3 regions of the Bacillus lumedeiriae genome follow, and region 2 is predicted to be linked to each of the others. Evidence: riboswitches for the same ligand, from Rfam matches in the RefSeq annotation. Region 2 holds a riboswitch; each other region holds the start of a gene.

Region 1 (10,611 bases), on a different contig from region 2:
AGCGCCACACTTCTTGTCCAGTTGCTTTGTCCAGCGCTACCATCAAGCCGGCGTCGATCTTCTTATGCCGGGCAACGGTGAAAATGGCCAAGTCTTTGATTTCATTTTTCCCGATAACCGGTGTAGCAAGCATGCCTCCGTTGACGCTTTCGTGATAAAAGGCCGCGTATTCCTTCGTCCACATGACTTCTCCGGTAATGCCATTGATTTTCCTTATAAGCGAATGACTATTGCTTCCTCTTAATTTGTCTACTTCTGTTCCAGTATAGAGGACAGGCACTTGTTCTTCTTCATCAATAACGATCGATGCGTCCGTGTCATCTGTTCCTGGCAGCGCCCAGATCGGTTTCATGGTCATTATATCGATCCCTTGTACACTCCCGCCATTATCAGCGAAGAAAGCAAGATTTTTATAGACAGCCACGGAGTTTTCAATCCCTTGATGTTCATTCCCCGTCACTTTATAACGATATTTGATCGTTTCAGGAGCAATACTAATGCTTTTTTCTTCCTTATTAAAAACGGTATTTAACTTAATATTATAAAATAATCCGTTTTCTCCCCCGATGATTAGCGTATCCGTTTCCCGGTTCACAAGTGCCGAACCATCAAATGCTCCCCATAGCCGATAAGCATCCGCTTCAATTCCCGGAATAAAGTGCAGCAGTTTTCCATCGATTAAACTAAAAATCCGAAAGCCAATGTCCCCTTGCTGCGGGATGCCCTGGCCTGTATAAAGAAGCGGGTAGCCGCGCGGGTCAATAGAGACACTTCCTTTGATCGGATTATGTATAGGAATCGGCTCTCTCGACGGCTGACCCGATTCAAGGTCAAAGAAATAGATGTTTCCATCAAGGCTCGCATAAATCACTTCTGTAAAGTCTTCCTTGTTTTTAAATTCATCCTTAATGTTCATCATTTCTTGCACATCGTCATCCCACTTCACAATGGCCGGCTGCCCTGTCCATCCAGCGCCCCCTCCCCATCTAGGACTTAGACGTGTAGTAAATGACCACATTGGTTCCAGAGAAATCGGGTTCGTTTTCACTCCGCCATAACTTGGGGAGTTTCTCCAATGCCCCCCGCGAAACGTGAGGACCCCCTCCATTTCCGTATATACCTTAGGGAAAGTATGTACAGAGGATAATTCATGCAATGGCCCGTTTGGCAGCAATTCAGAAGAAATGATCGCATCCCCTGCCGGCTCCACTTTCAAAAATGGTTCTTCTGGAATACTTGCAGCCTGAACAGAATCTACCGGCTCTTCTTGTTCCGCAGCTACAACCCTCTCCTCATTCGCCGGCTCTTTCGTTTGAATGATGCTGCTCAATTGTTCATTTGTACAAGCTATCGTAAAAGCCACACTCGAACAAAACAAAGATATAACTACTAATCTATTAACCTTCAACAACACACACCACCGTTATGTAATGATATATCCTTTTTATTTGATAAGTTTTCTAATAGTATCAAAATCACTTCCTTTACTTATATCATATCGCCCATGTCATATGCCCTGTTATTTTGTCGGAAGACGAAGTTGTTTTAAAACTTTTTACTTATCGATCATCAAAAACGAAGCAAATTTCATTTTATCTCGCATTAACCGGCAGTAAGGCCCCCTTAAAAAAATATAGGTGCGGGGGATCAACTGCCAGTAAACGCCCGATCCGTTCGGGACAACAGGACGTTGGTTACTCAGGTGTTGCCACAGGAAGTGGCGCTCTTAGCCTGAGTTCCTTATTCTATCAGTGGGGATGAAGCTCCCACTGATAGAAGTTTCATTTTATCCCGCATTAACTGGCAGTAAGGTCCCCTTAAAAAAATATAGGTGCGGGGGATCAACTGCCAGTAAACGCCCGATCCATTCAACTAACTATCAGTGGGGATGAAGCTCCCACTGATAGAAGTTTCATTTTATTTAGTGGTACAACATTCCTTTTGGGCTCCATGTGAGTATATTGTATGAGATTCAAAATTCTGATTACCTACCAAGAGGTGAGTGCGCTGAAAAAGAGAGCTCTTTTTACCGTACCGATTAGTATTTTGCTCATTGCTGTGATGGTCGCGTCCGTCTTTTTATTAAACATTAAGCCAGACACATCCCACGTTTCTCAAGCCCGAAAGCTATCTGAGTACTCGAAGCCGGCAGTCGTGCGTATTGTTGACTATGCGATTGTGGAATGGCAGTTTAACGCTTACTTTCCTGAAATGGATGCTCTCCTCAAAGAACTAAATTATCAAACGGTCATTGGAGGATCTGGATCAGGAGCCATTATTAGTCCTGATGGCTACATCATCACGAACGCTCATGTAGTGGAAGGCGCTAAGATGAGTGAAGAAGAGCTCGCTAATGCTGCTTTTGAACATCTCGTCGCGATCGTTGCCCAATATTTCGAAGTAAGCTATCAAGAAGCCTACATCTATATGATCGCTAACACTCAGTACACACAAGTCACGAAAGAGTTGAAGGTCGTTCTGCCTGGCGGGGATGTTCTCGACGGTGAAGTAAAAAGCTACGGTGCCCCTATTAATCAAGGAAAAGATGCTGCCGTTCTGAAAATTGAAGGAAAGAACCTGCCTACGTTACCTCTTGGAAACTCAGAGGATATTGCCGACCAAGATAATATTTGGGTGCTCGGATACCCGGCAGCAGCTGAGTCTGACTTGTTATCGCCTGATTCCTCCTTAGAATCTTCGATGACCGACGGACAAATTTCGGCTACATCCAAAAAAACAGAACAAGGAAGCCCGGTCATTCAATTAGATGCAGCGGCCACACATGGAAATAGCGGCGGGCCGGTCATTAATGAAAAAGGAGAAATCATTGGTCTATTAACCTTTAGAGGAGATACGGTAAACGGCCAAGAAGTGCAAGGATTTAACTTCGCTGTACCGATCAATACCGTAAAAGAATTTGTGAATCAAGCTGGGGCCACCAATACGAGAAGCCAGACAGATAAACTGTTCAAAGAAGGATTAACCCTCTATTGGGGCGGCTATTACAAAAATGCGTTAGAAAAATTCGAAGCTGTCCAGCGGATCTTCCCGAACCATCCAAAAATCAAATACTACATTTCTAACGCTGAAAAGAAAGTCGATGACAGTAAAATCCTGTGGTCCGACTATCAAACACTGTTCTACACCATTGACGGCGCGGCCGGACTGCTCATCATCGGCCTAATGGTCTTCACCTTCGCCCTGAAACCAAAGCAGGCGAAAGCAGCCGCTGCCGAACCTGACCCAACCGCCGGCATCGAACAGCTCCTCTCCGATTTAAACGGCGATGGCAAAACAGACATGGAAGACATTTTGCTGGCCCTGCAGAAGAAACAAGAGGAAGAACGGAAGAAAGATAAGGATAAAGAAACCTAACTAGACTGCAAAGCAGAGGGTCAGATCCCACACCATTCAAGGTGAGATCTGACCCTTTGTCTTTTATAAAACCTTCACATAAAACGTACGAGTGCGCGGCCCATCAAATTCACAAAAGTAAATTCCCTGCCACGTCCCTAGAAGCAAACGCCCGTCTGTGATAATCACATGCTGCGACGTTCCCACTGTACTTGCTTTCATATGTGCTGCCGTATTGCCTTCCGCATGGCGGTCCAGCTCATGCTCCCACGGATAGACTTCATCAAAGCGCCGGATCATATCACGCTTCACATCCGGATCAGCATTTTCATTAATCGTAATCCCGGCTGTTGTATGAGGGCAATAAACGATCACAGCCCCTTCCTTTATGCCCTGTTCTCTAACGAAATCGTCCACATGATGTGTCACATCAATCATTTGATCACGTTGATTCGTTTTTAAGGTGAATGTTTGCAGCATTATTTTCATCCTTCCCTACTTTTTTACCAAGTGGTTGACCACTCGTTACACTTGAACTTCATTTTACATGAGAATTCCCCATTGTATGAAGCCGAAATGAAGCGATAAGAAAATAATCGCTACATGCAGAGCAATTAATAGTAAACCGTAAAGTACGTCTATCTTTCCTGATTCTATTTTGTGATAAAATGTACGATTCCAAGATCCATCAAAATTCCGTGCTTCTAGTGCGATGGCTACACGTTCAGCTTTACGAATTCCTTGTGAGAGAAGCGGAATCGTGAAACGAATCATTGACCTAACTTTACCGCCTAATCCCCCTACACGGTGAACACCTCTTATTCGATGTGCTGCACGAATTTGTTCAAATTCTGCCTTGAATATCGGAATAAAACGGACACCTGCTAAAATGGAGTATGCCCATTTTGGTTTCATCTTCAATTGCTGCATTAAACTTAAAACAAATTCTGTTACATCCGTTGTTAATACAAAAATAAGGCCATAAAATAAATAGCCTAGTGTGCGAAATCCAATAGTTAATCCGTTTAAAAGCCCTTCCTTTGTGAAGTGAAACCATCCCCATGAAAACCAGACCGTTTCCCCCTTGCCAAATGCGAAAATGCTCCAAACACTTAATATAAAAAGAACAAAAAAAGGCAAAAGAACATACATCACCATATGTTTAAATGGAATTTTAATAAAAGCAAAAGTAATCATTGCTGGAATAAGCATACACAAAAATGTTGTCAGCGGATCACTGATGATCGATATGATCGTCATCATAAGCAAGTGAAAAATGAGCTTAATGGACGGATTGATCTGCGATAAAAAACGACTTCTCCCTATTAGTATCATGAAAAGACCACACCCTTTTCTTCGGGGATCCTCTTTCGTTTTACATATTCAATGTAAAGAGGCTCATGCAATTTGGCTCGTTTTAATAACGGTGAGTTGGAGAACAATTCTTCCGGAGAGCCTGCGAATAAAAGTCCGCCTTCAGCAAAGATGATCAGTTTGTTTGCATATTGATAAGCAAACTCTACATCGTGCGTAGTCATAACGATCGTTGTTTCTTGTTCATTAAGGGTATTTATTCGTTTGGCTAATTCATCTGTCATTCTTGCATCCTGACCAAAAGCCGGCTCATCCAGCAGCAATACTTCATGCTTTTTTAATAACATACTGGCTACACTTAAACGGCGCTGCTGTCCAGTTGACAGCGTATATGGATTGGCTTTCCGTAAATGGGACAGACTAAATTCTTCAATTAACTGCTCCGTTCGCTCCATCGTTTTCTTTTCAGACCATCCTTCTACTTTACCAACGAACGAAATTTCATCCTCAACAGAATCCGTAACGAATTGATGCTCAGGGTTTTGAAACACAAAGCCAATGCTCTTCGACAATACTTCCGGTCTGATTGCTTTTTTCTGTGAATGAAAAGGAAAGTGATAATTAACGAAGCCTTCTTTCAACGTACAGAGCCCCATAATGGTTTTCAAAAAAGAACTTTTTCCAGAACCATTCGGTCCCATCACAGCTACCCAGTCACCTTTATTAATTTCTACATTTACGTTTGACCACACCGTGTTATTGCCCAAACGAAGGGCTCCGTCGGTTACCGTCACTAACGGCTGGACATGTGACTGCTTTTCTATCCGCGTCTTCCTTTTCCAGCGATTTATTATGTCTAAATTCTCTTCCCTTAACAACTGCTCCCATGTGGAAGGCCATAGACGCGGTTTCCATATTCCATACTGTTCAATAAGCTGCTCGTACTCTTTATATATAACGTGTGGATCGCCATCAGCAGCCACTTCGCCCCGATCATTAAAAAGAATGACACGATCGATCCACTCTAACACCCCTTCCAATTTATGCTCGATCAATATCATCGTCTGATTTTCATTGAGCTGTTTTAGTATATCAATCACTTCTTTTGTTCCAATCGGATCGAGCTGAGAAGTGGGCTCATCCAAAAACAATACGTCTGGTTCCAATGCCAAGATCGTTGCCAATGCCAGCCTCTGCTTCATCCCTCCTGAAAGGGAGTGAATAGGCGTCTCCCCTTCTAAATCACCAAGACCTACCTGTTCTTTTACTGTTTGTATCATTTCGGGCATATGAATTGGCGGAATTCCCCTGTTTTCTAAACTAAACGCGATTTCTTCATCTACCTTTAGCATACAAAATTGACTGTCTGGATCTTGAAATAAGACACCTTTTTGTGCAGGTCCCCATACTTCCCCTTTCATATGAGCAAAAATGGTATTTGGGATCAAACGAGAAAGAACCTGAAGCAAGGTGCTCTTTCCGGATCCGCTGGGACCCAGAAGTAACACCTTTTCTCCTTCTTTTATTGATAAGTTCACGTTAGTAAGGGTCGGTTCAGTACGTTCATAGAACTGAACATATAAATCACTGCAGCCAAGATAAGACGGCTCCATTATTTATTCCCCCAGACTTTTTGGTTTGAATAAACAATTTCATAGTTATTTAACGAGCCTGTTTTCGCTAATTTGTCGGACAGCCATTTGCTAAATAACCCGCAAACGACAATCGAACCCAGCGCCCGGAAAAAGATCGTTGTTACCTGAATAAACAACGTTTTTGCACCAAATCCGCGAATCGCATAATCTCCGAGCAAGCTCCCGGCACAAGCAGCTAAAGAGGCTAACAAAACCACAGAGAGATCCCAGCGCTTGTATCTAAAGGCAGCAAAGACAAGCTCTGCCCCTATCCCTTGTAAAAACCCACTTACCAATACAGGCAGCCCAAATTGACTTCCTGATAAAAGCTCGCCTGAAGCAGCAGCAAATTCTGCCAGAAAAGCAACGCCTGGTTTTCTAATGATATAAGCCGCTACGATGCCTGCCACAAACCACATCGGATAAACAATTTGGCCTAAAAATGGGACGACCGCACTTGAAGCCGTATAAACAGTTCCCCACACTTTATAAACAGCCCCAAATAGGATCGCAATAATGATTGTTAAAATCACTTCTCTTATCGTTAATGATTTCTTTTGCATATCTTTTCACCCTCCCTGACATTCGTATCGGTTCCCTATCTACAGCCGAGAGCAGCCGTTCTGGAAAATTGTCCTGTTTATTAATCCATAACTAACCCGCCGTCAACGACTAAGTTTTGCCCCGTAACAGCGCGGCTCCATGGTGACGCGAAAAACAGAACGGCGTCCGCTAATTCTCCAGGAGTAGTTACCCGTTGTAACGGCGTACTTTCCTTAATCAGCTCGAATACTTCATCAGGTGTCGAAGCGCTGGCATCTGTCGTTTGCAGCAATCCTCCCGAAACCATATTTACGGTAATGCCATTTACACCAAGTTCGCGCGCCATACTTCTCGTAAACCCGATTAACGCTGCTTTTCCTGTATTGTAGTCATGATACGGAACCACAGGATTTTGTACTAAGTTCGTTCCAATGTTTATGATTCTTCCAAACTTCAATCGAGACATTCCTTCATGAGCAGCCTGTGTTGTATGTAAAGAGGCCTTCACACTTCCTTCTAACTGTGTGTCATAATCTTCCCAAGCAATCGTTTTCGCATCTTTCTTATTCACAGCATCAAACTTAAAGTTAACAAGAGCATTGTTAACAACTGTCGTCACGGCTTGTCCAAAATGTTGTTCCGCCTGGCCAAACATGTTCTGAACCTGTTCTTTATCCGTAATATCCGCTTGAACAGCAATCGCATGATCACCAATACTCTGTGCCACTTCCTGCGCTTTCTGTTCACTTTGATAGTAGTTAACAATGACACGCGCCCCTTCACGCCCAAACGCTTTAGCAATTTCTGCCCCTAATCCTCTGCTTGCTCCTGTTACCAACACTACCTGATCTTTAATTTCCATGATTTCTTCCTCCTTTAGATGTTTCTAACACTAGCTCGTTTGTCCAATATTCGTTAGGATCTACCAGCGAATCAGTCAGTTTTACTTCCTTCAGCCACTTCTGTAAATGATCGAAATAATCCAATGACATAGAAAAATCAGCTGTAAAACAATGTAACGCAGCATCCATAATCGCTGCTTCGACTGTGTCATTCGGGTCCTTTTTCTTGAATTGATAATAGATCTCTTTCGCTTCCTCAGGGTGGTTTCCGATGAATTCATTGCTTCTTTTCAACACCCCTGTAAATCTGTTAATCTCTTGATATTGTTTACTTAGAACTTCTCTCGACGTAATTAAAATTAAATTCCCTCCCGCAGGAAGCCCCCATTCCTTTAACGAGAAAAATCCTGGCTCATACCCGCGTTCCTGCGCCTCGATTAATTCATGGTGCTGTTGTACAGAAAAAGCGATATCCGCTTCATCATTAATTAAAGCATCTGTATGATAAAACCCTTTGTTGACAGGAATTAAATCATGCACATCACATTGTCCGCCATCCGCCTCGATTAACGATTTAATAAAAGCCAATCCCGTTGGTCCAGGAGCGCTCGGGTAAGTTAGTCTCTTGCCAATCATATCTCTCGGCCTTGTAATCCCCTTGTTTTTCAAAAACATGACACCACTATCTGACTGCAAATACCTAGAAAATCCGATCACATCATGATTTTGCAGCCGGTCTTGTACTAAGTGAAGCGGCTCAGTAACAGCCAGCTCCATCCTTCCTTTGTAAATCTCGTCCATTGCATCAAAATGCTCTGCGGGTTCTATCATCTCAACCTCTAAATTCACTTCCGCAAACCACCCTTTATCGATTCCTACTAAAAACGGAAGATGGTTCGGATTCAAATACCATTCCAGACCAAACCTTAGACCTTTCATAAATCTTCCTCCTTATATGCAATGATAATGACCACTCTTTCAACAAAAAAAGACAGGTCACTTTAAAGTGATCCTGTCTTCCGCAATTAACCAAATAGGATTAACGTTCAACAACATCACTTCCCTTCGCTGGTACTAACCAGAGCAGGTTCAGAGGGTCGAGGAAACATTGTTTCCTTCTCTCAGCCATCAGGCACCCCTAGTGAATTTCATTTTATTTTACTGTATCTTTAGATTATCATACAAAATTGTATTTGTCCCTAATAATTGACAAATAATTTTAAATTTTTTAATAATTCAACATAATAAGCTGTCTAAGCGATGATTAGTTATATGTTTTCAACTTAGAAGACGACTCTTATTTGCTCTTTCAATAATTTGTGTATGATCAGGCCTTGTCCCCTTGTTAATTGCCGCAGGAGTCTCACTCCATTAAACAATCATCATGAACAGAGCCTTCTTTTAAAATCAGATGATACGATCATGTTACAATGGTCTGTAGACATTCATTATCACATTCTTAATTAGATGGAGTGACATCAATGACGATTATACTTACCATGCTGGCTTTAGGAGCCATTGTTGGATTCATCGGAGCAGGCGGTGCCGGATTTATCATTGCGATTTTAACCCTGCTCTTTAAAATTCCTATCCATATCGCATTAGCTACTTCTTTAACAGCCATGGCTTTTACAACCTTGTCAGGAACAATCAGCCATTATAAAGAAGGAAATATCGCTCTAAAGACTGGATTATTAGTCGGAGTATTTGGAGCATTAGGTTCTTTTGCTGGATCAAAGATCTCTTCCATGATCCCAACAAACGATATGCATTACTTAACAGGAAGCATGTTGGTTCTTTCCGCTCTCCTATTAGTCTTTCGTTTGTTTTTCTTAAAAAACAAACAAGAAGCAGAACAATCATTTACCCAACCTGCTTTCATTATCAAAGCAGCCCTATTAGGCATCATAACAGGGATTCTCTCCGGCACATTCGGGATCGGATCAGCTCCTTTTATCCAGTTGGGACTACTCACCTTTTTAGGACTGTCCATCCGCCATTCGGTCGGAACCACTATGCTCGTGATCGTCCCTATCGCCATAGGAGGCGGCATCGGCTTTACAACAGAAGGATTCCTAGACGTTACTTTATTAGTACAAGTACTAATCGGCACCATGCTCGGCGCCTACATTGGAGCTAAATTCACGAACCTTGTGCCAAAGGCCATTTTAAAAACAGCCATGGTGGCAACTCCTGCAGTCAGCGGAATGTTGTTGTTCTTTTAGTTTAGCCGTCTGTTCTCATAATAAGATCGACTCACAAAATGCGGAATATCCTTATAAAGTTTTCATTTTGTCCTCTGGATATAAAAAAGACAGGGGAATCTCCTGTCTAAATGAGCATACCAGCAATCGCTGCACTTAATAGATTAGCTAATGTTGCCGCAACGATTGCTCGTAAACCCATCTCTGCAATATCTTGTCTTCTTGAAGGTGCAATTCCTCCTAATCCACCGATGATCATAGCAATCGCAGCTAGATTAGCAAATCCGCAAAGTGCAAAGCTAATGATAACGACACTTTTTTGAGACAGGTTAGCAATCTCTGGAGCAAAAGCAGTATAAGCTACAAATTCGTTTAACACAAATTTCTGGCCTATAAACGAACCGGCTTTCAGTGCTTCATCCCATGGAACACCAATAAGGAATGCAATCGGTGAAAAAATATAGCCTAGGATTTGTTCTAGAGTCAACGTTTCAAATCCAAAAATCCCGCCAATTGATCCAATAATCGTATTAAGCAAAAAGATAAGGGAGATGAACGCAAGTAACAGCGCTCCAACACCTGCAGCAATTTTCAAGCCATCTGCCGCTCCACGAGCAGCTGCATCAATGACATTCCTTGACTCAGTGTCTTTTATCATCTGAATACGCTCAACCCTATTTTGGCCTTCTGTTTCTGGAGTGATAATCTTAGCTAATAACA
Region 2 (10,611 bases):
CCTTCTTCTCTTTATCCAGTGTCGCACACGACCCATTTATGGGCTGGAAAAACGATTCTATTTCACGCTTTATCTTCAGGAATTACGGCGCTTGGAGAACAGATTTGCGGTCACCCGAACAATCACTTTTCCATAGAGGATTACCGTAAAGCAGTGGCTGATTTGCCAATGGATATTTCTTTTGCGGCTGCCAGCATAACGATCGGCTTCCCTGAACCGCTTCACTTTTCAGCAGTCACTCGTTCACAGCCGATCGAAAAAAAACATCTTTCTGATCCATCACTTCTGCGAAAGCTTGCCGAACAAAGTGAGTTTCCTGGTGAAAATCTGTTCATCAATGCCACCCCTGCTAACTTTACTGCAGAAGCTGTACCGCGTGCTGGTGAACTAATGTATAGCTTCCAAGAACTACAACGGGCAGCTGACACGTATCACCAATTAAACAAAAAGATTGGCGTTCATGTCGCCGGTGAAGAAGGAATTGAATTAGCTATTAAAGCGGGAATCGATGTGCTTCATCACGCCCATGAGATCACGGATGAACAAATCGAGAAGGCGGCTAGCCGGCAGCTGAAAATTGTCGCTACCCCGCTGGGCGGAACACATTTGCCTCCGAATTCTCCGGAAGAAATCGTCAAGCTCGCTGAAAAGAACATCGCTGTCTCTATTGCGACTGATGCTTATTTGCCGTCTTATCCAGGTGTTTCATGGCTGCCATTTGACACAAATGTCCTGCGGGGTCCAGATGTCCTCATGCTCATTGCCCAGCCTGCCATGAAGCGGATGAAAGAGAAGAAATTTGATGAAAACGCCATCTTGGCCATACTGACAGCAAACCCGGCAGAAGTTTTAGGAAAAGAAAAGGAGTTCGGACGCCTAGAAAAAGGAATGGATGCGAACTTCATCGTCTCTACCGGCATCCCCGGCCTTGAAATCACAGAAGCAGAACAAATAAAGAAAGTATTCTTTCAAGGGACAGAAGTGATCAATCGGCTCGTTTAACGTTCATTTTTATAAAGAAGAGTGACTGAAAAGTGGCGGCTTTCAGTCACTCTTTGCTTTTTGAAATCAATAAAGTGGAGCAGAAATATTTTGTGCGCTGTTTTTTGAGCTTTATGCGCATGAATCACGAATTTGTGCGTGTTTCGGCCTAACTTTTGCGTCCATTCATGTTTGCAGCTGAGCAAGCAGCTTTTTATATTGGTTGACATATGACTGTTGGGATAAAGCAGCAAGCCTTCCCTCTACCTGTTCCTCTATTTGCTTCACGGCATCCTTCCTGATTTGCTCAAGAAGATCAGCGTAAAAAGGGAAAAAGGAATCCGCTATTTTTTTACCTTCTTCGTTTACGTAATGATGGACAGGAGTCATCAGCCCTTTTTCAATTTCATCCCGGATGATCTTATTTCCATTTTCAGTGAAAAATTGCAGCGCTGTTTTGTATTCCTTAAATAAAGATTGAAACAAGCCTGAATGGAGTTGATGCAGACCCGGATCAAAAACGAAATCAGGAAAAGAAGAAATATCCGTTTTTTTCAAATAGACTGAACCTAAAAAAGAAGTCAATTCTTTTTGCAGCGACCGCTGTACTTCCATGGCGGATGTTTGGACGAATGTTTGCATACGGAAGGCGGTTGTTCTCAGTTCATGAGCTAATTCTTTGGCGGTAAACCGAATGATTTCATTCGTCATCCGATGAAGCGCTGTCATTGTATCAGCGAATGAATCAAAAGCTGCGGGACTGAAAATCATCTTATATTCATCGTTGTAACGGTAAAATACACGCTGTTTCACATAAAACAATAATTCTTCCAGTTCTTGCTGCAGAGCCTCTCTTTCTGCTGTAAATGAATGAGTATGTAAAAAAGCGAGGGCTTCCTTCATCTGTTGGGAAAGATCTTCTCGGTGCCGTTGTTTCTCTGCTTCATTTTCTTCTGCAAGCCGTACTCTCTTCTTTAACTCCATTACAGCCTGCTTCATGTCATCCTGCGCTTGCCGCAGAACAGAAACAGCGAGTGCCTGTTTCGTAAATGGATAAAAGTCCCGTTCAAACAAAGAGAATCCAGAAGAATCCAGTGTTTGTTCGGCCGCTGGCAGCGGGGCTTCCGCCGGCAGCTGAAGAAGCGCCCCATAACGCTTTCTCTCTTCTAGAGTTAATAATTGATTCTGCTGTCTTTTAGCAAATAAAGCAAGATGGCTCGAAATAGGATAAATTCGGGCTTGATGAATGCCGCATTTCACCAAGTTTTGATCTACATGAAGAAGCACATCAAATAAATCATCCGTTGTGGAGGCAAGATCAGCGGCATTGACAATAAAGAACATTTTATTATTTTCAATGAAGTCTTTTACCTCACCGAGCTTCATTAAAAATAACTGGTCAGCGCGGGAAAAGGCATGATTATAGTAGGTCACGAATACGATGGAATCTGCGCTTGTGACGTATGTAAATGCTATTTCCGTATGCCGGGCGTTCATAGACCCCGCACCCGGCGTATCGACAAGCACCATCCCCTGCTCTGTCAGCGGCGAAGAGTAATATAAAATAATACGCTCAACGAAGCATGCTTTTTCTTCCACACTGACAAACTCTGTGTAAGCCTCCATCGTGCTGCTCTTTGATTGTCCAAGCTGCCCTTTTATTTTTTTATAACCAGCAAGAGAAGCACGTAAAAACGAAAAGTGTTCAAGCGGCAAAGCTGTCAGTGGGCTAAAGAGCTCTTCTTTTTTCGTATGGGTTTCTTTTCTTTCTTCCCCCTGCTTCTGAATGCTCTTCATTATTTCATCATGCTCCGTTAAAAGCCGGTGCAGATCATTCATGCTCCACGCGGTTTTCCCGCTTAGTTCAAGTGCTTGATTTATGTCCTTTAGCACTTGTTCGTCGGTTTTAAATAAAATTGTGACAGTTCCATGGGGATGATGGGTGTCAGGAGCACGAATTTCATTAATAGCAGCCGTTGTTGGGTTCGGTGAAACCGGAAGCACATGTTCTCCTAACAAAGCATTGGCAAATGAAGATTTTCCCGCACTGAAGGCACCAAATAAAGCAATCGTATATTCCTTTTTCTCCAGACGCTGAATCCGCTTGTTTAATGCCTGAATCATCTGTTCCATATGCCCTGCCTGTGCCAGCAGTGCTGCTTTTCTTTTCAATTCGTTCACATGCCTGTCCAAATCGACCGGCACCAATCCCTCGTCTTTTGTTTTCTCCAGCCACTTGGCTGCTGCATCCCCAATCGATACGAAAGTCCGGCTTTTCGTTCCAGTAGAAGAAGTGCGCTTTTCGAAAGCACGAAATGGTCTTTTTTCGACTTTTTCTTGCCCGCGGACAGAAAGCAAAGCCAACAACGATTCGTATAGCCTGTCTTCTTTTTCTTGCAGCTGTTTGCTTTGTTTCCAGGCATCGATCTTCTCGGCGATTTCTTCTCTTTCCCGTAGGAGACTAGCTTTTTTCTTTTGGCTGTTTGTTCTGGCCTGCATGTCAAGCGAGTCAATGAGTGCGCCGAACGATTGACGATACAGACTCTTTAATTTATGGGTCACATCTTTCGCATAATTGAGTACATACTCATCCGTCAACACCGCTCCGCTTTTTAGGAGCTGAATAAGCAGGGAGGGGGAAAAGTCAATTTGGCGCCGGCGGATGTCTTCCCGCCGCTCATCCGTAAGTAAATCATATTCGGCAAGCAGCTTTAGCACGGCTTCTCTAAGAGGAATATCCACATAGGACAGCCTATTTTCATTCAATGCTCCAAATAGCTGCTTCAGCCGGCCTTCTTGCTCTCTTTTCGTTTTCTTTCTGGAAAATAAGCCGCGGACTTGAAAGGAAAGCTCACGGGATGCTAAAAACTGCCTGACAAATACTCGGGTATAATAGTCCATCAGCTTGGCATTGTTAAAGACAGCCGTTAACTCTTCTTCAAACCGCTTGCTGAATAGCTGTTCTTTTGTATCGATTGTGCTCAACTGGCGTTCCAGCCGTTCTGTCTCGTCTTCTAACTCTTGCAATGAGTGTATACCGAACAATTTCTCTTCATATCGGCTGCGTTCATCATTTGCTTTTTCCCTCTGTTTTTGAAAGAAATTCATGGCAGCGATGAGCGCTTCCCGGAGCACATGGTGAACGATTTCCTGCTGACGGTCAGCGATTTTATTGGCTAAAAGCATTTTCAGTTCATTCAGTTGATTGGATGGATGGCTGTCGTCTCTTAATGAAGTAAAATAAAGGCCGCTGTAGGACAGATTGTGCTCATCAAAAGAGCGGCGGATACGCTGGGAAAATTCATCAAAAGACAGCTCACTGGCGACATGCTTATCAATTTGGTTCACGATAAAGCAGCAGTCTTTCCCTCTTTCTGCCAGCTGTTTGCTAAATTCAAAGTTTACAGGTGATTGGACGTGATTATAATCCATCATATAAAAGACTAGGTCGGCTAAATGAAGCTTAGACATCGCACTTACCCGATGGGCATCGTCCGTTGAATCAATTCCTGGTGTATCAAAAACTGCCGTTCCCTCCGGCAGTTGGCCGGTTCGATGCGAAATTTCCACTTCCTCCACTTGATCACCATTGACACAATAAGCTTGAATGTCGCTCAGGTCATACGGATAAGGAAACGTTTTTACTCCTTGATCTTTAAATAAGACTTTCGCATACGGTTCTCCTTCCTTCACCTTGACGACATTCGCACTCGTAGGAATCGGGCTCGATGGCAGCAGTTCTTCCCCCATAAGCTCATTGATCATCGTTGATTTCCCAGCAGAAAAGTGGCCATAAAAGGCAATTACATACTCCATTTTGTCTAGTTTATCAATGAGTTCCATACAAATTTTCGCCTGTTCTTGATCGTGATCACGCATGAATACATCGTGAAGCTGCTGCAGTTTGGGCAGTAATAGCGAGCGGGTCGGCTTCTGATTAGCGAGCCACTTTGTTAACGTTTCATCCAGCATAGAATCCGCCTTCCTGTAAATAGTAGAAGTGTTTTGTTTATTGTATCGGAATGAATCGGCAATTTCAGCAAATGTACAACAAAAAAGAAGCTAAACATAATCATTTAGCTTCTTTTTCTTATTTATTCATTTTTCAATTAGGCACTTATGGAGCGGTTTTGCCCCACAGGAGCGGAATGTTTAAAAAAGCTCGGCGAGGTTTTCTTCAGGAATACTAATACGGCTAGCGTAATCAGCATTTCTGGAAGTAAATAAGATAGGTTGTATAAGAATGAATAGACAGCAACTGGTGTGCCTTCCGGTGCATATTCCCCGAACCAAATGACTCCGGACAAAAAGTGGCACACAAGGCGCAGCGTTGTGCCGATCAACAGACCGATCACCATTCGGCTCACTGTTATGCTTTTATGGAAAACAGCGAGGCCGCCGAGTCCAAGTACGGCATAAGCGAGCGGGTAATCAAGTACGAGCTGTACAGGATGAACGACATAGCCGCCTGTCATTAAACTAATGACTCCAACTAAAATTCCTGTAATAAATCCGGCCTGCCACCCGCGGCGAAAAGCCATAATGAAAATCGGAACCATTACCAATGAAATGGACCCGCCGAAAGCCCAAAGTGCGCCAAATTCCACATAACTTAATATGACGGAAAGCCCGGCCATGACGGCGATTTCGATCATTGTGACTAGTTTGTTTCTCTCCATGAAAAATCCCCCTTTATCTCATCCAAAGGGGTGTAAGGATACAATAGACTTGTTCGTTTGTACGAATCTTTTTGCATCGATCATCACACTTTCCTACGCTGGTATGAACCAGATCAGGTTCTTAGAGTTGAGGATCTCTCCTCTCTCAGCCGATAACGACACCCCTAGTGGACTTATATACTATCAATATAGCATAAGAGACATGAAAACGAAATATTATTCTAAGATAAGCGCATGGGCATATATATAAACGGAATCTTCAAAATCGGTTTTTAAAAATCACGTTAAAGCAGGTGCATCCGATGAATCATATTGTAAAACCCGGCGAAACATTATCGTCGATTGCGGCTGATTATCGCATCTCCCTCTCTAGATTGATGGCTGCCAATCCTGGAATGAACATTCATCTCATTTATCCCGGTCAAAAAATTCGTATTCCTGGGCTGCCGTCACCGGATACTCTTCCCTATTCCATCCATATTTCGCTTTCACAGCGCAAATTAACGTTGTTTCACCGGGGAAATGTTCAAAAAACATATCCCGTCGGCGTTGGAAAAATGCTGACTCAAACGCCGACGGGCGATTTTGTCATTATTAATAAAGCACCCAACCCTGGCGGTCCATTTGGAACGATGTGGATGAGTTTATCTAAAAAATCATACGGTATTCATGGAACGAATAATCCATCTTCTATCGGGAAATTCGTTTCTCACGGATGTGTCCGCATGTATAATCGCGATGTGGAAGAATTGGCAAGAATTGTTCCAATCGGCACTCCTGTTCATATTCGACCGTGAAGAAATGAAAAGCTGTCTACTAAAGGCCATGTATACGTTTAAAAACGCGAAAGGAGGGCATAACAAAATCATAAAGGAGGAGTGGCTGATGACAGAAGAAAACCACGCGATTCATAAAGATGGTGAATTGCAAATAGATAAAGTGGACAATACGATTGCCCGGATGGATCCAGAAAGAATGGACAGCATTCTTGAAGATTTTGAAACGTTTCAAGGGTATCTCAAACAAAGAATTGAAGTCGCTGAAAAGATTGGTTTAAATGAGGAGCAGCTGGCTCTCGCGGCAGAAAAGATTGGGAACTATCTAGCCCAGCATGCCCAGCCAAAAAATCGGGAGGAAAAACTGCTGCAAGAGCTTTGGAATGCAGGCACGCAAGATGAACGCCATCATTTAGCCCATATGCTTGTTAAAATGGTTGATCACAAATAAAAAACGACTGCCCTTGGGCAGTCGTTTTTTATTTGACTTCGATGCACTGTTCAACTTCCATTGTCCAATTAAACGGATCTGGTTCTTTTCCGCCTTGAATGCTTGTAATCGTGTGGAAAAGTTTTTCAGACACTGGGCCTGTAACCCCGTCGTTAATGATCATTTTTTCATCTTTCCAGAGTAATTCTCCAATTGGCGAAATGATCGCGGCTGTTCCTGTGCCGAAGGCTTCTTCTAATTGACCAGCCTGATGCGCCTCGCGAAGCTCTTCCATAGAAATTCGGCGTTCTGTTACTGTCATTCCCCAATGTTTTAACAGTTGAATGACTGAATTTCTTGTCACCCCGTCTAAAATACTGCCATTTAACGCAGGTGTCACAACTTCACCGTTGATTTTGAAGAAGACGTTCATGCTGCCAACTTCTTCGATGTATTTTTTCTCTACTCCATCAAGCCATAACACTTGAGAGTATTCTTTGCGGTCAGCTATTTCTTGTGCTTTTAAACTAGAGGCATAGTTCCCTGCCGTTTTCGCTTCCCCTGTTCCCCCGGCAACTGCACGGACAAATTCGTTTTCCACCAAGATTTTTACCGGTTTAATGCCTTCTTTATAGTAAAGGCCTACAGGTGATAAAATGATGATAAATTGATACCGGCTGGATGGTTTCACTCCCAGGAACGGCTCCGTTGCAATAATGAATGGGCGAATATACAGCGATGTGCCTTCCCATTTTGGTATCCATTCTTTTTCAACTGAAATAAGTTGTTTTAACGCTTCGATCGCCATGTCCACATCTACTGCAGGAATGCATAAACGTTCATTTGAACGGTTCAAGCGCTGAAAGTTTCTCTCAGGACGGAATAATAATACTCGATTATCTTCTGTCAAGTAAGCTTTCAATCCTTCGAAGACACTTTGACCATAATGAAAGATCATGCAAGACGGATCTAATGAAAGCGGCTGGTAAGGAACAATTCTTGGATCATGCCAACCTTGTCCTTCGGTATAATCCATAATAAACATATGGTCCGTGAAGATTTTTCCAAAGCCTAGATCTGCGGATTGCGGCTTCGGTTTTCTTTCAGGACTAAGATTGAGTTGGATAGTATGTTCTTTCATTTTGCACTGGCTCCTTGCTGTATATGAATTTGGTGAAAAAGATAAAAGAGATAATAAACTATATACATTTCCATATTACAACTTTTTCGAATCTTTTCACAATCATTTAGTGCAAAAATAGTGTAAAATATTTTTATTTTTTTGTCCAATCAGAATTTTGATCAACAACATGCTGCTTCCGTCTGTATTATCAACGAACAGCAGGGAGGCGAATTTCTACTTTCGTCCCTTTGCCCTGCTCGCTTTCGAAGAAGATTTTTCCATTATGGTGTTCAATAATTTTAAAGCTGACCATCAATCCGAGTCCTGTCCCTTTTTCTTTGTTGGAGTAGAACGGTTCACCAAGACGCAGAATCCGGTCTTGGGAAATACCGATGCCCTCATCGATCACTTCAATACAAATAGAGCCATCCATTGCCTGTTTCGTGTGAATCGTGACTTTTCCTCCGTTCGGCATCGCTTCGATGGCATTTTTAATTAAATTCAAAATAACCTGTTTCAACTGTTTCTCTTCTATTCGGACAAATGGCAGCGGTTCTGCCAGCACCGGAACCAGCTCAATCCCATGAAGGAGTGCTTCTGGCTGCATAAACATGATGGAATCCTTTAACACTCCATTGATATCTTTTATTTCAAAAACCGTTTCTTGATTCGGCTTAGCAAGCATAAGGAATTCCTGCATAATGGATTCGATTCGATCAAGCTCTGAAAGAATAATTTCGCTGTACCGATGATGAGTCTCCTGCCCCCATAATTGGGTAAACCCTTTAATCGCTGTCAGCGGATTTCGCACTTCATGAGCAATTCCAGCTGCCAGCTGGCCAACAGCACCGAGTTTGTCTTTTTTATTAAGAAGAATTTCCTTCTCCTTTAAACTAGTAATATCCTGAGTAATGAAGATGACTCTATTTGTAAGGAGGTGTTCAATTATTTTCCGGGAGCGAAGCCAGACGACAGACCCGTTTTCATGGATCGCCTGGTATTCAATTTCTGCACTTTCGCCGTACTCTTCTCCTTTGATAAACTCTTTAAATCTTGTCCGGTCATCCGGATGAATAATGTCCATAATCATACACAGATTTTTATATATTTCACCGCTCGAATGTCCAAGCACTTTTTCATATGAGGGACTCATATAAACGAGCTGGCTGGTAAAACAGTCATATACACAAAAGATATCATTAATATTTTCTGTTATGGAAAGAAACTTTTTTTCGTTTTCTTTTAATTCTTTTGCTTTACGGTCCAGTAGAATAGCTGTTTCAATACTATTAGTTATATTTTTTATGACAAAAATAGCTGCAATGAATTGTCCGTCTGCATCTTGTACAGGTGATGCAGAAATGTTCACATAAAGAAGAGCTCCGTCTTTGTTTTGACGGACGGTTTGATAATGCTGGATTGTCTCTCCAGACATTAGCTTTTGTTTCAAACGCTCGAACTCGCCTTTTAAGTGTATCGGAACAATGGGCGGCGGTGTTTCTTGCAGTTCATTTAACGCCCATCCGTATTCCCGTTCAAATGCTTCATTCACAGCAATGATCTTTCCTTCGCCGTTGAATATGTAGACAGGGTCACAAATGGCATGTAAAAAAGCATCACACCAATTGCCATACATAGCAGGCAGGGTGCCCAGCTTAATAAATCTTTCTTCATTGGTTTCCACTTCTAATCCACTCCCCCTTACTATCATGTCTAAAAGCTTCTTCTTTTTCATCAAAAATCGTTCAACAAATGATGAGTTTTTCTGACAATTGTTCGTTAGCTGCAAGTATCCTGCCTTTTTCACAATTTTCAGCAAGTAAGCTATAATTAGGCTATATTAAATGATATTCTTGATAAAACGATTTTTGACTCATTTCGTCCGAAAACGAGTCAAAAATCAACAATGTTTTATAACAGAACTGATCATTAAAGAAAACATGTCGTGAATAAAGAGGTGCAGCCATGAGGATTAATCAATTACTTGAAAAGTTTCAACATCGGACACCGGTGATTTTAGGCAGTGAACAATTTACAAAGTTTGCTGTTCTCCTTCCCCTTATTGAGAAAGAAGGAGAAATCCATGTTTTATTTGAGGTTCGTTCCCATGAAATGCGCCGGCAGCCGGGAGAAGTTTGTTTTCCAGGAGGAAAATATGATCCGGATGATGAGGACGAACGCTTCACAGCTATCCGGGAAACGTCGGAAGAACTAGGAATTTCTTTATCAAGCATTCATCGTACGTTTCCCTTGGACTTTATGCTGTCTCCTTTTGAAGCGATGATCTTTCCATTCGTCGGGGTATTGTCTGCAGAAGAGCAGCTAAAACCGAATCCTGCAGAAGTGGCGGAAGTCTTTACGGTTCCCTTGAATTATTTATTAACAGCCGTTCCAGCCTGTCATTCGGTCCGTTTTAAAGTGGAGCCTGAAGCAGGATTTCCTTTCGATTTAATTATCGGCGGAGAAGATTACAATTGGCGGCCGCGCAAAAGAGAAGAGTATTTTTATGTGTATGAAAACCGGATTATTTGGGGGATGACTGCCCGCATATTAAAACATTTTCTGGATATCATTAAAGAAGCTGACATGTAGACAAAAGCTACTGTTACATATTCTTGGGCT
Region 3 (10,611 bases), on a different contig from region 2:
TTTGGCGGCCTTACTTGGACCGTATCTCGGCCGCAAAGAACGGCTGTCTTCGTGCGATTATCTTCAGCTAAATACGGATAACTTGCTTCCTTCCCACATGATGGACAGTGTTCTTTCTTTAAAACAGCTGTATTAATTGCTGAATGCGTATTTTTCCACAAGTCAAATGAAACTAGTTCCCTGCGTACATCTTTCCATCTGTCAGCAAGGATTTTTAATGCCTCTGCGCCTTGAAAGGCAGTTGTCATTTGTACGGCTGGTGCAATGATTCCTGCTGTATCGCACGTCATTCCCTCGGCTGGCAGGACATCAAGCAGACAAGTAAAACATGGCGTTTCCCCCGGAATGATAACACAGCTGACCCCTTGACTGCCGACACAAGCTCCGTATATCCACGGCACGTTATACTTTTGAGATAAATCGTTGATTAAAAATCTCGTCTCAAAATTGTCGGTTCCATCGAGCAGCAAGTCAGGCCTGCATGTATTCATTACATCAGAAAGTTCTTCCGGTCCTCCATCTGCCGTGATAGCAGTGATCTTCACATCTGAATTAATCTCTTCAAGCCGTTTCCTCGCTGCTTCTGCTTTTGGCAGATGATCCTTTACATCCTGTTCTCTGTAGAGCTGCTGCCGCTGCAGATTGGTCCAATCAACATAATCACGATCAATAATCGTTAACTGGCCGACCCCAGCTCTGACAAGCATTTCTGCCAAAGATGATCCAAGTGCCCCCGCCCCGACAATGAGTACGTGTTTGGCGGCATAAGGCTGTTTTTCTTTTAGAAATAGTTCCTGTCTGGAATAACGGTTATCCATCGTGTATCCTCCTTCTTACCCGCCGCCGACAAACTGAACGATTTCAATGCGGTCTCCTTCTTGTACTTTCGTTGATTCCATCTTTTCTTTTGGCACGATCTGGCCATTGCTTTCGACAATGACCGCTTTCCCTTGCAGTGAATAAACTGCGAGCAGATTCGTAAGTGTGGGCTCTGATAAAACGACTGTTTCCTGTTTACCGTTAATAACGATATTCATACGTCTGTTTTTCCTCCTTATTGATTTCATTTCGATAATATGCAGCAGTATCTGCCGGATCTTTACTCCCGAAAATCCCCGACATCACAGCGATTCCGCTTGCACCAGCTTCTTTTACTTCTTGAATATGATGCGGCATAATTCCTCCAATCGCTATGATCGGCATGTTCACAGCACGTGTAGCCGCTTTCAGCTGTTCTAAGCCAGCTGGTGTTCTGCCGGGTTTAGAAGCCGTCGGATAAATATGACCGAACAAGCCCCAGTCCGCCCCATTACTCTCAGCTTTTATAGCAGCAGCCGGTTCATGAATGGAACATCCTGCTTTCATAGAAGCAGTAAACGGCTTTACTATCTGTAACGGAAGGCTGTTTTCAGTCAACTGTACGCCACCGGCTTCTGCTGCCAGCGCTACATCTACCCGGTCATTTACAATGATCTTTTCCGCGGGTACATCAGCCTCTATAAACGTTTGCACCCAGTGAAACAATTCTTTAGCGCTGCGATGCTTTTCCCTAATATGGATGTAGTCGACAAATGGGTGAATGATGGAGGCTATGTCAGACGCCTGCTCCAGCTCTTGCTTCCCTGTCGTAATTGCGTGAAGTTGAAAAGACATTTGTCTCCTCCTCACTAGCTAGAATATCCCAATCTTTTGAAACCGGCTGATAACCGAGCTGTTTCAACCTTGTTTTCACTTCATCTACTGTACGTGTATCAGAGATTTCAAATTGGCTGTTATCCTCTTTTTTGTTTGCATATCCGCCGACCACGGTGGAAGAAGCTGCAGACATTTTTGTTACACCGAGTTTAATCAGATGATCCCTAAGTGCCGCCTCTTCGCGGGTAGACAGTGTAATGCCTGCACGCGGCATAAAAATCCGAAAAGCAAGCATGGCTTGAACCAGATCTTTATCTTCTACAAGAACTCTCGGCTCAAATCCTCCTAAGTTCGGACGAATGCGGGGAAAAGAAACAGCAACGTCAGTTTCTATATATTTTTTCTGTAAATACTGGGCATGCATTGCGGTAAAAAACACTTCTTTTCTCCAGTTATCCATTCCTAGCAATGCTCCGATATTAATAGACCTCATACCGGCCTCGCAGCCCCGCTCTGGTGCATCGAGACGATAACGATAATTTCTTTTTGGCCCTTTTAGATGAATTTCCTTGTAAATGTCTTCATTATATACTTCTTGATATACAGTCAGTCCATCCACGCCTGCTTGGAAAAGCTGTCTATACTCATTCGTATCAAGCGGCTGTACTTCAATAGCAATCGAGGCTGCGTGACTTCTTAAAATTTTTGCACTTTCGGCTAAATAAGAAACAGAAGAATGAATGCGTGATTCCCCAGTCAATAAAATGACGTGCTGAATCCCCATCTCTTTTAATGCCTTTGCTTCTTGATCAATTTCTAATGCTGTTAATTTCCGTCTTGGAAAGTCATTGTCAAAGCTAAAACTGCAATACGCACATTTATTCACACAATAATCAGTCAAATAAAGAGGCGCATACAAAGAGATCACTTTGCCAAAATGCTGAACAGTCAGCTTATGGGCTTTCTGCGCCATCTCCTCTAAACGCTCCACTGCTGCAGGCGAAAGGAGCACGAGTAGATCATTCTCGTTCAAATTCGTTTTGCTTAACACTTTATCTACGTCTTTCACTGTGACACGGTCTAGCATTTCTTCATACGGTTTATTTTTGATTTGATCGTATACATCGTAAAAGCTCATGTTACCCCTCCTTTTTAACGTAAGAAACCAGTTAACGGTGATGAAGCGTTAGCCCTTTGTGAAACAGATCCTAGGCCTGCTAAGTAAGCTTTTCTTCCGGCGATGACAGCTAGGTTAAATGCTTCTGCCATACTGATCGGATCATCAGCTGTAGCAATCGCTGTGTTCACAAGAACAGCATCTGCTCCCATTTCCATCGCCTCTGCTGCTTCAGATGGTCTTCCGATACCGGCATCAACAATGATTGGCAGCGTCTTTTCCTCTATTAAAATCCGAATCATTTCCTTCATACGGATACCCCTGTTTGAACCAATCGGTGAACCAAGCGGCATAATAGCCGCTGCGCCGGCATCCGCCAGTTTTTTCGCTGCCATCAAATCCGGGTTCATATAAGGAAGGACAACAAATCCTTCATTGGCGAGTATATCCGTAGCCCGAATCGTTTCTTCATTATCCGGCAATAAATATTTTTGATCGGAAATTACTTCGATTTTAATCCAGTTGCCCATCCCGGCTGCTCTCGCCAATCTCGCAATTCTCACTGCTTCTTCGGCATTTCTCGCCCCTGATGTATTTGGCATAATAATCATATTCGGCGGAATGTCTTCTAAAATGTTTTCATGACCAGCCTCCAAGTCTACCCGTCGGACGGCTACTGTGACCACCTCTGATCCTGACTGTGCAAAAGCTTGTTTCATCACGGAATGATCCGCAAATTTCCCTGTACCTGTAAAAAGACGATTCGTTAATTTCGTTTGACCAATCATTAATTCATCCATCATAATTCCTCCTTTTTACAATGAAAAAGAGCCTACCACAGTGGCAGGCTCTTTTATGTATATTAAATAACATAAAATGCAAGCTTCCCTCCGTTGGTACTAACCAAATCAGGTTCAAGAGTTGGATAATGTTTATCCTCTCAGCCTTAAAGGCACCCCTAGCTAACTTTCTTTTATTTAATTATCTCTATTATACTCTGAATTTTCTAAATTGTTAAGTTTTTTGTCTAATTTTAATAGATCTCTAATTTCTGTGAGCAATTCTTCCTCTTTTGATAGTGAAGGCGGTGTTTCTTCCGCTTTTTCCTGATGGTACAGTTTGTTAAACAGCTTAACGAATAAGAAAATAGAAAAAGATATAATAAGAAAATCAACAATCGTTTGCAGGAAGTTGCCATATTTAACGACAGCTCCTCCAAAATGAAACGCTAAATTTGAAAAATCAACTCCCCCGATCAGCAAACCGATCAAAGGCATAATCATATCGTTTACAAGTGAAGTAACAATCTTACCAAAAGCTGCTCCAATAATAACCCCAACGGCTAAATCAATGACATTGCCCCGCATAGCAAACTTCTTAAACTCTTGAAACACAGCCATTACATTCCTTTCCATTATCTTTGCTTTCTAACTATAACAAAAGCATAGTAAACTGTCCTTCTTTTATTACATATTTTATTAAAGTTTCTAGGATACTACTTTGAATTTTGCACATAATGAATTAAAAATAAAAATACGTGGCAACCAGCCACATATTTTTATTTTTTATACAGTCAATATTTCTTTTTTATTCTTCCGATCTAATTACTTTCCAAACGGCTGTTATTTCTCCGCTCTCCTTCTCATCCAAAACGAATGACCCGTTCGAATAACGATCACTCGGTTTTAACGTAGAAAAATCGAAGAGTTCCCTCTTTCCCTTCTTTGTTTGCAGTACGACCGATTCCCCTCGTTCAATCGTCGTTAATTGAACGACGCGATGAGGATTTCCTTTCAATTCCCGCAGCATAAGGACACCCCTTGATGCCCGTGATACCGGCTCAAATTCAGTTGACTTCATTTTCTTTACGGCTCCGCGCTGTGTAGTGAGCAGCAAATCTTTTTCTTCATTTGATTCCCACACTTCTACACCGACCAAATAATCACCGTCTTTTACGTTCATTCCTTTTACTCCTGCTGCACGCGGTCCTACGATACTTGCCTCATCCTCGGAAAATAAGAGTCCGTAACCGAAAAATGTCGACAAGAACACTTGTTTTTTTCCGTTCGTTAAATGAACTCCAACTACTTCGTCATCATCTTTTAGCCTAATAGCTGTTAACGCTCGTGAATAGCGCTGCACTTTGTAAGAAGATAATTCTGTTCGCTTAATTGTGCCATTTTTCGTAGCAAATAATAAATAGGACGGTTCCTGAAAATCTTTAATAGCAAAAGCAGCGATAATGAACTCTTCTTTTTCGATAGAAACAAGACTGGCCACATGCTGGCCAAGATCTTTCCAGCGAATATCAGGCAGTTCATGAACAGGCAAATACAAATAGTTTCCTTTATTCGTAAAGATGAGTAAAACATCGGTTGTATTTACTTCTTGTTTATAGAGGAGATAATCTGTTTCCTTCATCGCCAAGTCTTTTCCGCCTGATGCGGAATAGGAACGCAGGCTTGTCCGTTTAATGTAGCCGTCTCTTGTCACAGTCACGATCACGTCTTCATTTGGAATTAATACTTCAAGACTGACTTTTATTTCTTCAATTTCTTTTTCAATGACTGTCCGCCGCTCGTCATTGTATTTTCTCTTCATCTCTTTTAATTCTTTTTTGATGACAGTTGTCAGTTTCTTTTCACTCGCTAAAATGGCAGTCAGCTGCTCGATTTCAGCTGCCAGTTCTCCAGCCTCTTTCTGTAAAGCTGTAATGTCTGTGTTCGTCAGCCGGTACAATTGCAAGCTGACGATCGCTTCTGCCTGCGCTTCTGTAAAATCAAAAGCAGCCATTAAATTATTTTTGGCATCCTTCTTATCTTTCGATGCCCTAATGGCCGCAATGACTTCATCAAGTATTGACAGTGCTTTGATCAATCCCTCGACAATGTGCTGCCGGGCCTGCGCTTTCGCTAAATCGTATTCCGAGCGCTTCGTAACGACTTCTTTCTGGTGACTTATGTAGGCATCTAATAGTTCGGCCAAGCCCATTAATACAGGCCGCTGATTATGAATAGCAACCATATTAAAACTATAACTGATCTGCAAATCACTTGCTTTGTATAAATAATTTAATATTCCTTTCGCATCGCCATCTTTTTTTAATTCAATGACGATCCGCAGGCCGGTACGGTCGGTTTCATCCCTTACTTCCGCGATGCCTTCCACTTTCCGGTCAATTCTGAAATCATCTATTTTTTTGACGAGATTTGCTTTGTTCACATCGTATGGGATTTCTGTAATAACAATTTGCTTCTTTCCGCCCCTAATTTCTTCAATGTCCGCTTTTCCGCGTACAATCACTTTTCCTTTTCCGGTCTTATACGCTTTTTCAATGCCATCGACACCTTGGATAATCCCGCCCGTTGGAAAATCCGGCCCTTTTATCACTGTCATTAAATCGGCTACCGTACATGCAGGACGTTCCATCCTCATAATGACCGCATCAATCACTTCGCCCAGCTGATGCGGGGGAATGTCAGTAGCGTACCCGGCAGAAATTCCCGTTGAGCCATTCACTAATAGGTTAGGGAAACGCGCCGGCAAAACAGTCGGCTCTTCTGTCGTATCATCAAAATTCGGGATAAAATCGACGGTCCGTTTTTCAATATCTTTTAACAGCTCTCCAGAAATAGCGGAAAGCCTCGCCTCTGTGTAACGCATAGCAGCCGGCGGATCACCGTCAACAGAGCCGTTATTGCCGTGCATTTCCACGAGCAGCTGGCGGAGCTTCCACTCCTGACTCATTCGCACCATCGCATCATAAACAGATGAATCGCCGTGTGGATGAAAATTGCCGATCACGTTTCCGACCGTTTTGGCCGATTTCCGAAACCCTTTTTCATGCGTATTGCCTTCTGTATACATCGCATATAAAATCCGGCGCTGAACCGGCTTTAAACCATCGCGGGCATCAGGCAGTGCCCGTTCTTGGATAATATATTTACTATAGCGGCCAAACCGGTCGCCTAATACATCTTCAAGGGGCAGATCTTGAAACACTTCTTTTTGCATCTAGTTATTCCTCCTCGCCGACTGAAAGGTTTTCATTTTCTAATATGTTGCTGTCGTCTTCCAGTCCAAACGCGACATTCGATTCAATCCATTTGCGGCGCGGTTCGACCTTATCGCCCATTAATGTCGTCACACGGCGCTCTGCACGGGCCGCATCATCGATCAATACACGAATAAGCGTTCTTGATTCAGGGCTCATCGTCGTTTCCCACAGCTGGTCGGCATTCATTTCACCGAGACCTTTATAACGCTGCAGCATACACCCTTTTCCTACTTTCTTCATCGTTTCTGCCAGTTCATCATCTGTCCAGGCATATTCAATAATTTCTTTTTTGCCGCTGCCTTTGCTCACTTTGTAGAGCGGCGGCAAGGCAATATATACTTTTCCCGCCTCAATTAGCGGCTTCATGTAACGGTAGAAGAAAGTAAGCAGCAGAACTTGAATGTGTGCGCCGTCTGTATCAGCATCTGTCATAATGATGATTTTGTCATAATTGGCATCATCCACATTAAAATCCGGCCCTGCTCCCGCACCAATGGCATGAATAATGGTGTTAATTTCCTCATTTTTAAAGATATCTGCCAATTTCGCTTTTTCCGTGTTAATGACTTTTCCTCGAAGCGGAAGAACAGCTTGAAAGCGCCGGTCACGTCCTTGTTTAGCCGAGCCTCCGGCGGAATCTCCCTCTACTAAGTACAGTTCATTTTTTTGCGGATTGCGCGACTGCGCCGGAGTCAGTTTACCAGACAGCAATCCGTCATTTTTCTTACGTTTTTTGCCGCTGCGGGCATCTTCCCGGGCTTTTCTCGCTGCCTCTCTCGCTTGAGCCGCTTTAATCGCTTTTTTGATTAACAGCGTACTTGTCTCGGCATTTTCCTCGAGAAAATAAGACAGCTGAGCAGAAACCACACTGTCCACAGCTGAACGGGCTTCACTCGTCCCCAGCTTCCCTTTTGTCTGCCCTTCAAATTGCAGCAGCTCTTCTGGAATACGTACCGAGACAATGGCCGCCAACCCTTCACGAATATCAGGCCCCTCCAGATTTTTATCTTTTTCTTTCAACAGATTCACTTTGCGGGCATATTCATTGAAGACTCTTGTCATGGCAGAACGGGCACCAGCTTCATGTGTCCCTCCGTCTTTCGTCCGGACATTATTAACAAACGACAAGATCGTTTCTGAATACCCATCGTTAAACTGAAAGGCAAAATCTACTTCAATGTCGTTTTGTTCTCCGGCAAAAGAAACGACTTGGTGCAGCGTGTCTTTTTCTTCGTTTAAATATTTAACAAATTCTTCGATGCCTTTTTCGTAGTGAAACACTTCTTCTATTTTATGACGTTCATCTTTCAGCGTAATTTTCATGCCTTTCAGCAAAAAAGCTGATTCTCTTAATCGTTCACTGAGTGTATCAAAATTATAATTAATAGTACTGAAAATAGCTGGATCGGGCTTAAAATGAATCGTTGTACCTGTTTTCTTCGTCGCGCCTTTTTTTTCAAGCGTCGTCACTGGGATTCCACCATTTTCGAAGCGCTGCTCATACATAAAACCATCCCGATGAATCGTAACGACGAGCCATTCGGACAAAGCATTGACAACTGACGCACCAACCCCGTGAAGCCCGCCGCTCGTTTTATATCCGCCTTGTCCAAACTTTCCACCGGCATGAAGAACCGTTAAAATCACCTCAGTCGTTGGTTTTCCCATTTTATGCATTCCCACAGGCATGCCACGGCCAAAATCCTGCACGCTGACCGATTGATCCTTATGGATCATTACTTTAATTTCATTTCCATAGCCTGCGAGTGCTTCATCTACGGAATTATCAACGATTTCATATACTAAATGATGCAGTCCTCGTGTATCGGTTGACCCGATATACATTCCCGGCCGCTTTCTAACTGCCTCCAGTCCCTCTAGCACCTGAATGGCATCATCATTATAATCAAATGTCATTTCTTTTTTTGCCACAAAAATACTCCTTTCAGCCTTTCACAATGAACAAACAAACGTTCGTACATTCATTATATCATAAAAATAACAACGCTTCATCAAATAACCATCGTTCGATAGAATTCCGTTCTTTTCTTTTTGCTCTACTTTATTGTATGGTCACCATATCATTTATGCAAATTAAGCCACAGCAAAAAACAAGCGGAACTGAAGTGAACCCCTTGCTTTTTTGCTGATGATCGATTTATTTAGTTAACGCGTGTTCCACTTTAATGCATCGATCCATAATCACTGTTTTGCCTTTTCCCTTTAAATATTCGTACGCTTCTTCATTGGCCACGCCGAGCTGCGCCCAAAAAACACCGCAATCCATCTCAGCAAACTCTCTAGCGATCTCCGGCAAAAACTCAGAGCGGCGGAATACGTTGACGATGTCGACCGGCTCGTGAATATCTTTGAGGGAAGCAGCTGCTTTTTCTCCAAGTACTTCATCCACTGTTGGGTTGACGGGAATAATTCTGTATCCTGCTTTCTGCATCGCTTCTGAAACCATATAGCTCGTCCGGCTCGGATTGTCGCTTAGTCCGACTACAGCAATCGTCTTTGCCTTCTTCAACAATTCTCCTATTTCTTCTCTCGTTGGATTTGTAATCATAGATACCCTTCCTCCTTACTTTATTAGTTCGCCTTTATCCTATCATTCCCCTTTTTTCTGAGTGCGCACACGTAAAAATTGCTCGACACAAATGGCAATCATTGTACCAAAAATCAGTCCATTATTTAAAATGGACGCGGCAGCGGCCGGAAAATCAATAAAGGCAGCAGCAGGTACAAACATCACGCCCACTCCGGCTAAAAGAGCAATACCTGCGACTATCCGGGCACGACCCTGGCTTTTTTCCTTCTCCATTTCCGCAAAAGCAAAACCAGCCATGCGTGAAAAAATAACAAAGGTGACAGCATATCCGACAGGAGACGGCAAAGAGGAGAGCACATTCATAATCGGCGGAAATACACTCATTCCGACAATGAACAGCGAACCTGTCAAAAATGGCTTAATAGAGACATTTCCAGTCTGAGCTACAAACCCCGCTGCCCCGGCAATAGGAACGGAACCAATAGCTGAAAAACCTCCTCCAAGCATTTGATTGATACCTGCGGCTATACCAGCACTGCGGTAACTTCCTTTTTTATTGCCGCCATTTAAACGGCCAATTACCTCTTCCATCACCCTAATCGAAGCAATCATATTAGCGGTTAACAGAAGAGTGATAAAGGCCGCCGTTACAATGGTACCGGAGTCAAGCAGCGGCGGCCCAAAAACGAACAAGTTTGGAAAGTGAAATATTCGATCTCCTGATATCGCGGGAAATGAGGCCTCGCCAATGATGGAAAAAAACAGCCATCCAAAGCCTAATGAAATGATCACCGAGTACTGCCGCACCCATTGGATGCGGTGAGCAGAAAGGTAAAACGCAGCGACAAGGGTAACTGCACTGCCTGCCATTACAAGCGGCCGAACGGTCCCCTCTTCATTCGGCAAACCGAGCATTCCGTTCAAAAACGAACCGCTCAGCTGCAAAATCAGCAGCAGTAAATAAATAAATGTTACTGTCGGTGTAAACAGTCTGGCCATTTTCTCCAGCCAGCCGCCGGCAGCGAGTAAAATAAAAAATACCCCTGAGACAATCATCCCGCCTTCTAAACTTTGCAGCACTTGTTCGGTTGATGAATAGATCGTTCCTGTAAATCCTGCATAAATCGCAAAAACTCCCCACCAAAGCCCTGCTGGACCCTCATTAATAGGCAGGCGGTGCCCGATCAACGCCTGAATGATACCGGAAAGACCAAGAACAAACATTGTCCGCTGCACAAATTCAGCCGTATC

The links. Region 2 has a riboswitch for thiamine pyrophosphate ahead of thiT (energy-coupled thiamine transporter ThiT). Riboswitches for the same ligand answer to the same signal wherever they lie in the genome.
Region 1: another riboswitch for thiamine pyrophosphate. It lies ahead of QYG89_RS06445 (ABC transporter substrate-binding protein); the one in region 2 lies ahead of thiT (energy-coupled thiamine transporter ThiT).
Region 3: another riboswitch for thiamine pyrophosphate. It lies ahead of QYG89_RS05685 (thiazole synthase); the one in region 2 lies ahead of thiT (energy-coupled thiamine transporter ThiT).

The regions. Positions count from the first base shown of each region.
Region 1 covers NZ_JAUIYO010000003.1:53,979-64,589, forward strand. The annotation lists gene QYG89_RS06410 (outer membrane protein assembly factor BamB family protein) at 1-1,408, opposite strand, end outside; gene QYG89_RS06415 (S1C family serine protease) at 1,966-3,375, shown strand; gene QYG89_RS06420 (secondary thiamine-phosphate synthase enzyme YjbQ) at 3,439-3,834, opposite strand; gene QYG89_RS06425 (energy-coupling factor transporter transmembrane component T family protein) at 3,898-4,689, opposite strand; gene QYG89_RS06430 (ABC transporter ATP-binding protein) at 4,686-6,281, opposite strand; gene QYG89_RS06435 (ECF transporter S component) at 6,281-6,865, opposite strand; gene QYG89_RS06440 (3-oxoacyl-ACP reductase) at 6,946-7,707, opposite strand; gene QYG89_RS06445 (ABC transporter substrate-binding protein) at 7,697-8,626, opposite strand; TPP riboswitch at 8,731-8,837, opposite strand; gene QYG89_RS06450 (sulfite exporter TauE/SafE family protein) at 9,169-9,912, shown strand; gene QYG89_RS06455 (NupC/NupG family nucleoside CNT transporter) at 10,019-10,611, opposite strand, start outside.
Region 2 covers NZ_JAUIYO010000015.1:28,286-38,896, forward strand. The annotation lists gene QYG89_RS14180 (amidohydrolase family protein) at 1-1,002, shown strand, start outside; gene QYG89_RS14185 (dynamin family protein) at 1,168-4,953, opposite strand; gene thiT (energy-coupled thiamine transporter ThiT) at 5,091-5,660, opposite strand; TPP riboswitch at 5,734-5,836, opposite strand; gene QYG89_RS14195 (L,D-transpeptidase family protein) at 5,963-6,457, shown strand; gene QYG89_RS14200 (DUF3243 domain-containing protein) at 6,546-6,887, shown strand; gene QYG89_RS14205 (branched-chain amino acid aminotransferase) at 6,916-8,007, opposite strand; gene QYG89_RS17385 (ATP-binding protein) at 8,198-8,689, opposite strand; partial or broken gene QYG89_RS14210 (PAS domain S-box protein) at 8,666-9,724, opposite strand; gene QYG89_RS14215 (NUDIX hydrolase) at 9,955-10,581, shown strand.
Region 3 covers NZ_JAUIYO010000002.1:443,133-453,743, reverse strand. The annotation lists gene QYG89_RS05705 (ThiF family adenylyltransferase) at 1-818, opposite strand, end outside; gene thiS (sulfur carrier protein ThiS) at 834-1,037, opposite strand; gene QYG89_RS05695 (thiamine phosphate synthase) at 1,021-1,653, opposite strand; gene thiH (2-iminoacetate synthase ThiH) at 1,595-2,773, opposite strand; gene QYG89_RS05685 (thiazole synthase) at 2,788-3,552, opposite strand; TPP riboswitch at 3,621-3,722, opposite strand; gene mscL (large conductance mechanosensitive channel protein MscL) at 3,730-4,146, opposite strand; gene parC (DNA topoisomerase IV subunit A) at 4,340-6,766, opposite strand; gene parE (DNA topoisomerase IV subunit B) at 6,771-8,726, opposite strand; gene QYG89_RS05665 (CoA-binding protein) at 8,968-9,378, opposite strand; gene QYG89_RS05660 (purine/pyrimidine permease) at 9,421-10,611, opposite strand, start outside.